4 regions of the Pantoea sp. NSTU24 genome follow, and region 2 is predicted to be linked to each of the others. Evidence: predicted binding sites of a transcription regulator. Region 2 holds the regulator's gene; each other region holds the start of a gene.
What was found. Region 2 encodes CRP, which controls carbon source genes, mostly activating them, when cyclic AMP is high. Its sites were predicted from a motif close to ATGTGANNNNNNTCACAT; they were not measured.
Positions count from the first base shown of each region.

Region 1: azuC (stress response protein AzuC) is a predicted target of CRP. The motif match lies at 1,352-1,369, and genes of this name have one in related genera.
Region 3: ACLHDD_RS16855 (YjcB family protein) is a predicted target of CRP. The motif match lies at 1,719-1,736, and genes of this name have one in related genera.
Region 4: ACLHDD_RS17015 (nucleoside-specific channel-forming protein Tsx) is a predicted target of CRP. The motif match lies at 1,059-1,076, and genes of this name have one in related genera.

Region 1 is NZ_JBKIWZ010000001.1:3,063,782-3,067,021, forward strand. It holds gene ACLHDD_RS14640 (methyl-accepting chemotaxis protein) at 1-739, opposite strand, end outside; gene azuC (stress response protein AzuC) at 1,201-1,278, opposite strand; gene mntP (manganese efflux pump MntP) at 1,394-1,969, opposite strand; gene ACLHDD_RS14655 (DUF1158 domain-containing protein) at 2,285-2,527, shown strand; gene ACLHDD_RS14660 (PLP-dependent aminotransferase family protein) at 2,517-3,240, opposite strand, start outside.
Region 2 is NZ_JBKIWZ010000001.1:2,896,024-2,899,263, reverse strand. It holds gene ACLHDD_RS13910 (YccS/YhfK family putative transporter) at 1-948, opposite strand, end outside; gene crp (cAMP-activated global transcriptional regulator CRP) at 1,006-1,638, opposite strand; gene ACLHDD_RS13900 (OsmC family protein) at 1,943-2,347, shown strand; gene ACLHDD_RS13895 (phosphoribulokinase) at 2,687-3,240, opposite strand, start outside.
Region 3 is NZ_JBKIWZ010000001.1:3,552,786-3,556,025, forward strand. It holds gene ACLHDD_RS16845 (oligosaccharide flippase family protein) at 1-319, shown strand, start outside; gene ACLHDD_RS16850 (ATP-grasp fold amidoligase family protein) at 328-1,278, shown strand; gene ACLHDD_RS16855 (YjcB family protein) at 1,333-1,614, opposite strand; gene soxS (superoxide response transcriptional regulator SoxS) at 1,857-2,282, opposite strand; gene soxR (redox-sensitive transcriptional activator SoxR) at 2,384-2,869, shown strand; gene ACLHDD_RS16870 (glutathione S-transferase family protein) at 2,909-3,240, shown strand, end outside.
Region 4 is NZ_JBKIWZ010000001.1:3,589,477-3,592,716, reverse strand. It holds gene ACLHDD_RS17020 (sensor histidine kinase) at 1-990, shown strand, start outside; gene ACLHDD_RS17015 (nucleoside-specific channel-forming protein Tsx) at 1,266-2,132, shown strand; gene yjdN (VOC family metalloprotein YjdN) at 2,251-2,688, opposite strand; gene ACLHDD_RS17005 (LysR family transcriptional regulator) at 2,761-3,240, opposite strand, start outside.

The sequences.
Region 1 (3,240 bases), 170 kb from region 2:
TCATGCCGATTTCATCCTGGCGAGACGCGTCAACCCGGAGTGTCAGATCAAGCTTTTCGCTGGCACTCTCCATCGTTTCACGCATACCGTTAAGCTGACGCCGGATGCCAAAGATAGTCCTGAGTGCAAAGAAAGCCAGCGTGATGATAGCCAGTGCTGAACCGCCGATCAGACTCCATACTGTCGTTTTATAGGTTCTGTCATTTTCTTTACGCAGACTGTTGCTGATATCTACATTGAATTTCAGTTGCTTCTGATAATCCGCAATTAACTGACGCGCAGCTTCACCAATGCCATCACTCCCCTGAAGTGCGCCCAGCGCTACGGCATCATTCTGAGCCCGTGAGCCAGCCAGGAATGCCGGAAGCGTGGATTCAATCCGCTTCAGCGTAGTGAACGCGGACTCCGCCATCTGGCGATCCTTTTCATTAGAAACGTCGTGTTTCAGGTAATACTCGTTCAGAGAAGTAATGTTTCGGATGGTCGTGTTAATTTGCTTCTCAACGTCAGCCTGGCGCCGCGGCTCTGTTGCGCTCTGATGGCGATAAAGCCAGATAATAAGTGAGTTACTTCCGTCGACCATTTTGCCGATGTCCAGCAATGAGGGAACGGTATTCTCCTGAACGTACTGAAAGCGGGACTGGAATCCTCCGGTAACGACGACTGCCACGATGACCATCGTGACCAGTGCTGCCGAAAGGAGCGAAAAGGTGAGCAGTAATCGCTGTGTAATCGTCATCTTTATTTCCTGCCGTTATAAGTCATTGATCTAATGACAAGGTTTCTATAAACCAGACTTCCAGCTTATTTATCGGCAAAAAATAAAAATTAATTACGCAAAAAGAAGACTCTCAGTTTAGCGCAATGCTAATGTCCGAAAAATGATGAATTTTTCATTTCTTTTAAGGCAAATTTCCTGAAACGCTGCCCGCTAGCGGGTAAAGAAAGAGAAAGCCATCTCGCTGCCAGCGCAGTAGTCAGCATTTAATAAAGTACGGTCACCTATAAAACCAACAGCAAGGGTCTGTTGTAACGTTTTATCCTCTTAAAGTGCGAGATGACCGAAAGCGGATAACATGAGGAGTGACAGCAGATTCGTCGCACCAGACGCGCGAGATTACATCAGAGGGAGCAAAAGCGGAAAGTGATAATCACTGGTCTGTCCCTGACCGCGATTATCGAGGGTTTTCTGCGGAGTGTTTAATTCATGGCACCCGGCGGTACGTGTCTGAACGTCTCAACATAAGCGCGGAACACGTATTTGAAAATGCGTTTCATGCAGCACCTGGTTCAAATTTAGTTGAAGATATACTGGAAAAGTATAGCTGCTGAACGTTTTAACAGCAAATAAATTTGAACCAGATCACAAAATTGCCGATTCTGGTCGGCTGCCCTAAGCTATATAACCGAGGTGCTCTAACAGGATGGTAGAGCCAATCGCAATCAGCACCACACCACCCAACACTTCCGCCCATTTGCCCAGAACCGGACCAATGAAGCGTCCGACCAGCACCCCGGTCGTTGCCATCACGGTGGTCGCGGCGCCGATAGTCAGTGCGGTGGTCACGATATTCACCTGTAAGAACGCCAGGCCGACGCCGACGGCGAGGGCATCCAGGCTGGTCGCCACGGCGGTAGTCGCCAGCACCATAAAGCCATGGCTCTGCGGCGCTTCACAGGGCTCTGCAACGGCGGTCTGACGCAAGCCTTCCATCATCATGCGGCCACCCAGAAACGCCAGCAGACTAAACGCTACCCAGTGATCCCACGCCATAATGTAGCGGCTGGCGGCCAGCCCAAGAGCCCAGCCAATCAACGGGGTCAGCGCTTCAATAGAGCCAAAAATCAGACCGGTTCGCAGTGCTTCCTTAAAACCGGGACGATGCAGGGTCGCGCCTTTGCCCAGAGCAGCAGCAAACGCGTCCATCGACATGCCAAGCGCAAGAATCAGAGTAGCAATAAAAGTCATGATTTATTCACCTGGGGCAAAAAAGCGGCAATTCACGCTGAATTCACCACACAAAGTGTTCAGTTATAAAAAAGTGGGCGCAGTCTACCATGCAAACCGGAAGATAAAAAGACAGTAAAATCATGGATTTAAGTATAGCAAAGGCTATAACTCTTATCATTCGCTATATATGGCGCTAAGTTGATGGCAGTAAAGCCTTTTCTGGTCCTTTCGCTGCCGGTTCTGACCCCTGTGTGCCCTGATCCGCTACGCCGCCATTGAACCGTGCGGCCAATTGCCGGAAAATGCCGGGCTGATAAACAGGGGAAACCGGTTATGAATAACCCTTTTGAAACGTTGATCGTGCCAGGTGGCATTTTGCTACTGGGCTTTCTTTCAGCATTGCTGCTGCCTGCACCCGCTTTCAGCCTGGCGGTGGCACAGCATCTGTTGCAGATATTTCATCTGCAGGATCTGAATCAGCTCTACACGGTGGTGTTTTGCGTCTGGTTTTTGGTACTTGGCGCACTGGAATTTTTTGTGATCCGTTTTGTCTGGCGTCGCTGGTTCAGGGCCTGATGGCACAATGTGCGTCCACCCGCGCTTTTAACTGTCCGGCGCTGCGGGCATAGCCTTCACGCGGCAGATGGGCCGCGCCCAGTGACAGCCCTGCACAGTGCTGAGCCGCATCCTGATACCAGACTGACAGCGGCGAGGGCGCCATCCCCCACTCTGCCGCCTGCTGCGCAATAAGCTGATCCGGGGAACCGGCGGGCAGGCGAACCATCACCGCCAGCCCTGCACGCTGCAGGTCCGGAAAATAGGGCTCCAGCGCGGCAACCATCTTTTCCAGCCGATCGTGATATACACGCTTCATCCGCCACAGGTGCCGCATGAAGTGACCTTCCTGCAGAAACGCCGCTACCGCATTGTGCAGCAATCCTGCCGATGCTGGCGCGAGTAACGCACACACCTCACCGAACCGGGCGGTCAGTGCCGGCGGTACCACGATAAAACCGAGCCGCAGCTGCGGCGTCAGCGTCTTGCTGAATGTGCCGATGTGCAAAACCCGCCCTTCACGGTCGAGGGCGGCCAGCGCAGGCGCGGCGCGATGACCAGGCTGAAGCTCACCCAGATAGTCATCTTCAATAATCCATCGCTGTTCGCGGCTGGCCCAGTCAAGCAGAGCATGGCGGCGCGCCAGGCTCATCGTCATACCCAGCGGCGCCTGCTGGCCCGGCGTCACCAGCGTAAAAACGGCATCCGGGGCACGCGTCATCCCGACGTCGACC
Region 2 (3,240 bases):
GAAATGCCCCACCGGATTGTTGGGATGCTGATGCGCGATTTTCTCCAGCGCGCCGAGCTGTTTGTCCATTGCAAAACGTTCGGGCAGGCGGTGGTAAAGAATATTATCCGCCAGCACCCACAGCCGGGCCGAGATGGTTTTGGCATTCCAGCGGATCACCGCTTCGGCATGGCTCTGCTCGACCAGCTTCTGCACCTCTTCCGGCCGATGCAGGCTGACCGAGATATGCTCCTGCAGATCCAGCGCCACCTGAAAGGCGCGCGTCAGCCGCTTGTGGCTGTGGTCGCGGCTGGCCGACAGCATGTGCATCTGCTGATAACAGGTGTTGATCAGATCGACCACCTTCTGCTGGCGAGCCAGCAACGGCGGCAGGGCCTTTTCCGGGTCGGTCAGCTGCGTCAGCAGGGTATATTTGGCGTCGCAGTAGTTAGCCAGCTCGCGGTAGATCAGACTCAGGCTCTCGCGCATCGGCTGCTCTTTCCACAGCCAGAACCAGAACCAGTTAAACAGCCCGTACCAGAGCGTACCGCCAATATAGAGCAGCGGCGGAACATAGATCGGCATGCGACCGACCAGGCTCAGGGTAAAGATAGCGGCGATAAGGGTGCCGGGCAGCAGACGACCATGCAGCGGGCTGATCTCGCCGGTTACGCCGAGCAGCAGGGGCATGATCAACAGGATCAGCGGCAGCGGCACCGTCTGCAGAGTGAGCCACTGGATCAGGAAGCTACCGAGGGCAAACAGGCTGCCACCCACGATCAGGCGTTTGAAGAAGCGTTTATGCGGTGTATCCAGACCAGCGATGTTGCAGCAGGCAGGCACCAGCGAGAAGAGCAGGCCTTTTTGCAGGTCGCCAGTCAGCCAGCCCAGCGCGACCGGCAGGCAGAGCACCAGCGTCTGCCGCAAGGCGTAGTTCACTTCAGGATGGTAAATTATTCGACGCCACATCGGCTCAGCACAAACAATAACGGCGTGATGTTGCCATCACGCCGTGGGTGACAGGAATTAGCGGGTGCCGTAAACGACGATGGTTTTGCCGTGTGCAGAGATCAGATTCTGATCTTCCAGCATCTTCAGAATACGGCCCACGGTTTCACGTGAACAACCAACAATCTGGCCAATTTCCTGACGCGTAATTTTAATTTGCATGCCGTCGGGATGCGTCATGGCATCTGGCTGTTTCGCCAGGTTGAGCAGGGTCTGTGCAATGCGTCCGGTGACGTCGAGGAAAGCGAGATTACCCACTTTTTCGGACGTGACCTGCAGGCGACGCGCCATCTGCGACGAGAGTCGCATCAGGATGTCAGGGTTAACCTGAATCAGCTGACGGAATTTCTTGTAGGAAATCTCTGCCACTTCACACGCACTTTTCGCACGTACCCAGGCGCTGCGCTCCTGGCCTTCTTCGAACAGGCCAAGCTCACCAATAAAATCACCCTGATTCAGGTAGGAAAGAATCATCTCTTTGCCTTCTTCATCTTTAATCAGAACCGCGACGGAACCTTTCACGATGTAGTAAAGCGTTTCTGCTTTTTCACCTTGATGAATCAGCGTACTTTTGGATGGATACTTGTGAATATGGCAATGGGACAGGAACCATTCGAGTGTAGGGTCTGTTTGCGGTTTGCCGAGAACCATTCGCTATTATCCTCTGTTGTAATCGTGCCCAAAATACAGGGGGCAGTTTTCCCTGTCAGGCGGTGAAAGCTTCAAGCGTTTTCCCTTTCAGGAAATTATTCGGGCCGCATCAGGCGCAGTGCGCATCATTCTTCCCGGCTTCGTCATCGGGTGACGAAAACTATTTTCAGCACTGTTTGTAGCACAGCTTTAGCCGACTGTCTTCTGTTGTCTCGCTTCAGCTACAGGCGGATTTCTCCGGATTGCTGTTTACCAGGGGAAAGCGTACTCTGGCGACAAAACAGCGTATTCCGGAGTAAAAATCATGCAGGCAAGAGTGAAATGGGTAGAAGGACTGACATTCCTTGGAGAATCCTCATCCGGCCATCAGATCCTGATGGATGGCAATTCGGGGGATAAAGCGCCCAGTCCAATGGAGATGGTGCTGATGGCGGCGGGTGGGTGCAGCGCGATCGACGTAGTCTCAATTCTGCAAAAAGGCCGCAACGATGTGGCTGATTGCGAAGTAAAATTGACCTCAGAACGTCGTGAAGAGGCACCGCGAATCTTTACGCACATCAACCTGCATTTTATCGTTAGTGGCAAATCGCTCCAGGATAAAGCGGTCTCACGCGCGGTGGATCTTTCGGCGGAAAAATATTGCTCGGTCGCCATCATGCTGGGTAAAGGCGTGACAATGACGCACAGCTACGAAGTCATTGAGTTATAATAGCCGCAGGTTTTTTAACGTGAGTGGCCGTCCGTTATAAGACCTGACCCGGGCAGGGAATCCGCGTTGAGATTGTGCCTGCGCAGGAAATGGGGTCAGATCGGAACGTCGCCTGAGCCCATTGCTGGCCGCGCGATTGCGCATCTCATCCCTGATGTGCGCCCGTAGCCGGGCCAACGCATTGCGGTGTTCAAAAACGCGCCCGGCGTTTTGGTCCTGGGCGCGGGACGCTTTCCTCTTCTGCCCCGGTTCCCTGTGTGTTGAGCTAATGCACTGTCCGATCCTGTGTGCCCAGGTTTTGTCTGTAGCGACATTCCTGAAACCTGCGCATTCATTCCCTCACTCTATCCGTTTACCTTCCATCAGCCGCTTCACCAGCGGGCCCATAATCAGCTCCATCGCCAGGCCCATTTTGCCGCCGGGCACGACCAGCGTATTGATGTGCGAGATAAAAGAGCCCTGCAGCATCGCCAGCAGATAGGGGAAGTCGATATCTTCCAGCGCCTGAAAATGAATCACCACAAAACTCTCATCCAGTGACGGGATGGCGCGAGCGGCAAACGGGTTTGAGGTGTCCACGGTCGGGACGCGCTGAAAGTTGATATGGGTTCGTGAGAACTGTGGCGTGATGAAGTTGATGTAATCTTCCATCGACCGGACGACGGAATCCATCACCGCTTCACGGGAGTGACCACGCTCGCTGGTATCGCGTACCAGCTTCTGGATCCACTCAAGGTTAACAATCGGGACCACGCCCACCAGCAGATCGACCTGCTTTGCCACGTTGTGCTGCGCCGTCACCACGCCGCCGTGCAGACCCTCATAGAAAAGGATGTCGGTGTTCTGCGGCAGCGGCTGCCATGGTGTGAAGGTGCCGGGCACCTGATTCCACG
Region 3 (3,240 bases), 660 kb from region 2:
CGGGCCGGAATACACACAGTCAGGCAGTCTCATTACCTTGCTGTCGATAGCGACCAGCTTTTCAGCAATGGGGACGGTAGCGTATCGCTACATGGTTAAAGAGGGTGGATTCAACTATCTGCTGAGGAAGATCATCTGTCTGATGGTCATTAGTCTGCCGCTCTCCTGGTGGTTGATTCAGGGGCACGGCATCATGGGGGCCGCGTGGAGCGTGTTCCTTTCAGAGCTGTTGTCCCTGACCATCATGAATTATTTCTTTAAAAACGGCGTCATTCAAAAGATTCAGGTTTCCTCACTCAACTACAAAACCTACAAATGAGGTCAGATATGCTCAAGTTGAAAGAAGAACTCAGAAGAAGTGTGCAGTACTTTATCAAGAAGATGCCCTGGGCTTATCAGGACCGCATCTATTACTTCCACAAGTTCAGAAAGCTGCCCAATCTGCGTCAGCCAAAAGTGTTCAATGAGAAGGTTCTGTACCGTAAGTTTATCTTCGGCGATTACCAGAACTATGGCCGCCTGTCAGATAAATACTCGGTGCGTGAATTCATCGCTGAAAAAATCGGTAATGAATACCTGATTCCGCTGGTTCATGAAACCACTGACCCGACCACACTGAACAGCTTACCCTGCTGGAAAGGCACGGTGATCAAGCCGAACCACGCCTCCAACATGGTGGAGATTTTGCTGGAAGAGCCGGATGCCCTGCGCAAGCAGCAGATCATTCATGACTGTTATCGCTGGCTGAAGACCGACTTCGCCAACGAAGCGCGTGAGATCCACTATCGCTACATCAAGCCACGCATTCTGGTGGAGAAGTACATTGGTGATGGCAAAAGCGCGCCAATTGATTACAAGTTTCACATGTTCAACAAGCGTGATGGCAAGTTCGAATATGTGCTGCAGGTGATCTACAACCGCTGCCAGCCGCTGCTGTCGATGAATTTCTATGTGAACAACCTCAGCGAGGCGTATCACAAGATTCGTGATACCGGTCTGGATGTCTCGCCGATCATGCCTTCGCTGGAGCAGGCGCTGGAGCTGAGCAAGAAACTGGCCAGCGATTTCGACTATGTGCGTGTGGACTGGTATATCCACGACGAACAGATCTACTTTGGCGAACTGACCTTCACTCCAGGTGCAGGACTGGTGACCGGATTAGATCGCGGTTTAAATCAGATGATGGGAGATATGTGGATTCAGGACCGTCGCGGAACGCAGAGGCCGGGCGTGACAGTGCAGGATGTGAATATCCCTGCCATGTTGAAGAAAATTTAAGCACACACAGCAATATAAAAAACCCCGCTTCGCGGGGTTTTTTATGCGCAGAAATCAGGGCATCGGCCAGTCAGCTGGCGCCTGACTCATTGCCTCAATAAAGGCATGCTTTGAGATGGCCAGGAAGTTATGCACATTGTCCATGCTCAGCGTAATGCCCATCAGTCCGGTCACAAACCAGCAGGTCATGCCTAAACCAATCCCGCCACACATAAAGGCCATCACATGACGGCTGTCCTGACGGAGTTTAGTTTTCAGTGTGCTGGCAAAAAACATCATGACTGCGCTCAGCAACTCCCAACGCATAACAAGAAAACTGGCGGTTAACGTAGCCATCGGCCGGACCTCAATATCAGTAAGTATCCCTGACAATCTGCGGACATCACCGGCGGCGGAAAAGCGTGTCAGGAAGACTTTTGCGCCGTCAAACCAGGTTCAAAGTGTGACTTGGATCACATTATATCACCCGATTTTAAATTTTGAACAAAATTTGACTCATTGCGCGGGCAGGAAATGTACAGAGGCGGAGCAAATAGCGGGAAATCAGAGGGATGCGCCCGGGCAGGCGCATCCGGAAATCAGCGGACCGGGCAGCACTCGCCTGTGGTGCGCTGCGTAAAACTGTTCAGCGTGTCGTTGCAGCCAAAGCTCAGCAGGCGAGGACGCTGAAGGGACTGACGACGCATGGTGTGACGGTAAGCCGTCGGCGTCTGCGAAAACTGACGGCGAAACACCCGGGAGAAAGTCTGCTGCGAGTCATAACCATATTGCATTGCGATATCAAAAACCGGGCGCTGCGTCTGCGACAGGGCTTCTGCGGCCAGCGTCAGGCGACGTTCACGAATATAGCCACCCAGCGTCTGTTTCGTTACGGAACGGAACATACGCTGCAGGTGCCATTTCGAATAACCTGACTTCGCAGCTACTTCGTCGATCGACAGGCTCTTATCGAGGTTCTGATCAATCCAGTGCGTCAGGGAATGAATGATCTCTTCTTGCATGATGGCCTCATCCTTCTGGTGTGTAATAAAGCGGTAACAGCAGTTTAGTCGGTGTAATGGAAAAGAAGTATAATTCCTCAAGTTAACTTGAGGTAAAGGCTGAGATGAAAAAAGAACGCAACTATCCAAAACCGGTTTTAACACCGGGCGAAGTGGCGCGTCGCAGCGGCGTCGCGGTTTCCGCGCTGCACTTTTATGAATCGAAAGGATTAATCTTCAGCACCCGTAACAGCGGCAATCAGCGGCGATACAGCCGTGACGTCCTGCGCCGCGTTGCGATTATCAAAATTGCGCAGCGCATCGGTATCCCGCTGGCGACGGTCAGCGAGAGTCTGGATCACATCCCGGCGAACAAACGCATGTCGACGCCGGAGTGGGATGCGCTGACGCAGCACTGGCGTGAAGAGCTGGACAAGCGGATTGAAACCCTGACCCGACTGCGCAATGACCTGGATGGCTGCATCGGCTGCGGCTGTCTGTCGATGCGCGACTGTCCGCTGCGCAATCCGGGTGACCGGCTGGGCCAGCAGGGTTCCGGTGCGGTACTGCTCGATCCTGAACAGGATGACAGACAGCCGGAAAGTGAGTGACGTCTATACTCAGGGAAGGTCAATACACAGGGAATCACGATGATCACCGTTCACCATCTTGAGAAATCGCGCTCGCATCGGGTGCTGTGGCTGCTGGAAGAGCTCGAAGTGCCTTATCAGATCAAACGCTATCAGCGTGAGCCAACCATGCTGGCCCCGGCGGCGCTGAAAAAAGTGCATCCGCTGGGAAAATCGCCGGTCATTACCGATGGCAACCAGGTGGTCGCCGAGTCCGGGGCCATTCTCGAATACCTCGAAGAGAAATATGACCAGGCGTTCCGTCTGAAAGCGAATGATGAGGCGTCGCGGTTGCAATGCCGTTACTGGCTGCACTATGCCGAAGGGTCACTGATGCCACTGCTGGTGATGAA
Region 4 (3,240 bases), 690 kb from region 2:
ATTTATACCCGGCCGGGCATGCCTGGCAGTGAAATTAAGACCATTCAGGTCATGCACAATCTCAGCTATATGAAAGCCTCAATGGTCAAGCGGGCGCTGTCGGCGATCGTCCCGATGATCCTGATGATGCCGCTTTCGCTGCTGGTGATCTGGCTGGTGGTCCGGAAGATCACGCGGGATCTGCAGGTCGCGTCGCGGCAGATTGCGGCGCAGGAAACCCATCATCCGCATATCGTCTCACCGGAAGGGTTACCGGATGAGATCCTGCCGCTGGTGGCGGCTTATAACTCGCTGCTGAGCAAGCTGCGTGAGGCCTGGTCATCCCAGCGTCAGTTCCTGGAGGATGCCGCCCATGAGCTGCGTACACCCGTGACCGCCGTAACGCTACAGCTGGAAAACCTGCGCCAGCATATTCAGCCCGGTGAGGCGAGCCGGCAGTTCAGCCAGCTGGAAGCGGGCGTCACGCGCACCCGTCATCTGGTTACACAGTTGCTCAACGTCTCGCGCCAGGATGACCAGAGTGTGGTCGCCAGCGTTGAGCATATTGAACTGGAAGATCTGCTGAAGGAGAGCATCGAGCAGCTGATGGTGGTGGCAGATAAACGCGGCATCGATATCGGCTTTAACGGCACCACGCAGTACCGCCTGCAGGCCAGCCGCTCTGAACTGCGTAGCCTGTTCGACAACCTGATTGGCAACGCCATGCTGCACACGCCGGAAGGCAGCCTGGTAGATGTTCTGCTGCATCGGGTTGCGGGCAGGACAGTGGTCGATATTGTTGATAACGGCACGGGCATGCCGGACGCTTTCATTGACCGCGCATTCGATCGTTTTACCCGTTCGCCCGACGCCAAAGCGCAGGGCAGCGGCCTCGGATTATCGATCGTGCGCAACGTCGCACAGAAATATCAGATGCAGGTCGCCCTTTCCAACTGCCTGACGCCACAGGGTTCCGTTTGTGGTTTGCAGGTTCGCGTCACTCTTCCCTGATCCCGCCCGTTTGATCACGAACCAGACAACGTAAACGGTTGCCTGGTTCCGTTCGATCCTGGTCATTATTGTGAAGCAAATCACAATTTCGCTGAATTGTAATGCAACACTTTTTGACAAACGTGAGCAAAATCTATTTTCTATCGGACTGTTACAGGCACGCTACGCGGGCTGAAAACGGCTGTTTTTGCTGAACCTCTTATTCCCCTCCAGGGGACCGATATCTCTCTGACTGCCTCTGCTGGGTGGCGGTCAAAAGCATGTGGCTGATGATAATGAAATATAAAACGTTGATAGCAGGTGCCGCGCTGGCATGTTCACTGACCGGTGCTGCGCAGGCCGCAGAAAGCGATCCGCAGTATGTTTCAGACTGGTGGCATCAGAGCGTTAACGTGGTAGGCAGTTACCACACCCGCTTCGGACCGCAGTTCAATAACGACGTTTATCTGGAATATGAAGCGTTTGCGAAGAAAGAGTGGTTCGATTTTTACGGCTACCTCGACGTGCCTAACTTCTTTGGCGTGGGCAACAGCAACGCTAACGGCGTGTTCGATCACGGTTCACCGATGTTCATGGAAATTGAGCCGCGCTTTTCCATCGATAAGCTGACCGGCACCAGCCTGGCCTTTGGTCCGTTCAAAGAGTGGTACTTCGCGAACAACTACATCTACGACATGGGCCGTAACAGCGGCAATCGCCAGAATACCTGGTATATGGGTCTGGGCACCGATATCGATACGCATAGCGATGTCGGGCTGTCGCTGAACGTTTATGCGAAATACCAGTGGGAAAACTACGGTGCGGCGAACGAAAACAGCTGGGATGGCTATCGCTTCAAGGTGAAATACTTCGTGCCCATCACCACGCTCTGGGGCGGTAATCTGGGCTATGTCGGCTTCACCAACTTCGACTGGGGTTCCGATCTCCGCGATAAAGCCGGCCCATCACGCACCAGCAACTCCATCGCCTCCAGCCACATTCTGTCACTGGGTTACGATCACTGGCATATCTCTGCGGTGGCACGTTATTTCCACAACGGCGGCCAGTGGGCAGATGGTGAGGACGTGAACTTCGGCACAGGACCATTTGAGTTGAAATCAACCGGCTGGGGTTACTACCTGGTGGCGGGTTATAACTTCTGATAACAACAGGCGGCGCAGCGTGCCGCCTGTTGTGCTGCCGCGCTGGCAGGAAATCAACCTTCCTGGCCAGCGCATCTGTTTACAGACCTTGCAGTTAAGCACGACCCGTTCACGGCAATCACTCCTGCGACTTCTCAACGTTGATACGCCATGGAATGTTGAATTTATCGATAAACATCGCAAAGCCATTTGACCAGAAGGTCTCCTGCCACGGCGTCGTCACCTTGCCGCCTGCTGACAGTTTTTCAAACCAGGCTTTACCCTCTTCGACATCATTGGTGGAAAGGCTGACCGCATAACCGGCATGCTCAGACGCTGGCGGCTTCGCGGTATCGCCATCGCTCAGCATCAGTTCGCCATCACCAATGCGCAGCTGCGCATGCATGATCTTTTCTGGCGGCTGCGGCGCGGCAGACTGGTCACCAACCTGCTCACCCTGATCCGGCATATCGCCGAACGTCATTTTGCCGAGCAGCTCGCCCCCGGTTGCCTGCAGGTAAAAGTCGATAGCCTCTTCACAACGGCCATAGAGAAACAGATAAGGACTGACTTGCATCTTCACCTCTATTTGTCGGTTGGATTTTTACAGTACCTTAAGAGTGTAGACGATCGCTTTTACGCACTGATTTTACTGACAATACCGGCGGAAGAGTTGAGCCATATAACGGCTCATCGGAGTCAGCGTCGTCTCTTTCCGCTGAATCAGATAGAAAGTCGCTTTCGGCAAAGGATCATCGAGCGTCAGCGCCACCAGCGACTTGCCCAGAATCGGATCGTCGATGACGTCGACCGAGAGAATGCTGATGAAATCGCTCTGCGCGACCAGGCTGGTGCAGGCCATAAAGGTTTCGCAGGTCACCACGATTTTGGGTGCCATGCCGCGCTCGCCGAACAGGTCGTGCAGCAGGCGGTAATAACTGCCTTTCGGGGTTGGCATCGTCCAGTCCGCCTGCTGTAACGCCGCCAGTGAACGGGCCTTTTCCAGCGGATGACCTTTGCGGACCACCACTTTGTATTCGCGTTCCATCATCCGCTCATACGTCAGTTCCTGGTCGAGATGGCTCTGATCATAAGTATTAATCGTGAAATCAAGCGCGCCCTGACGCAG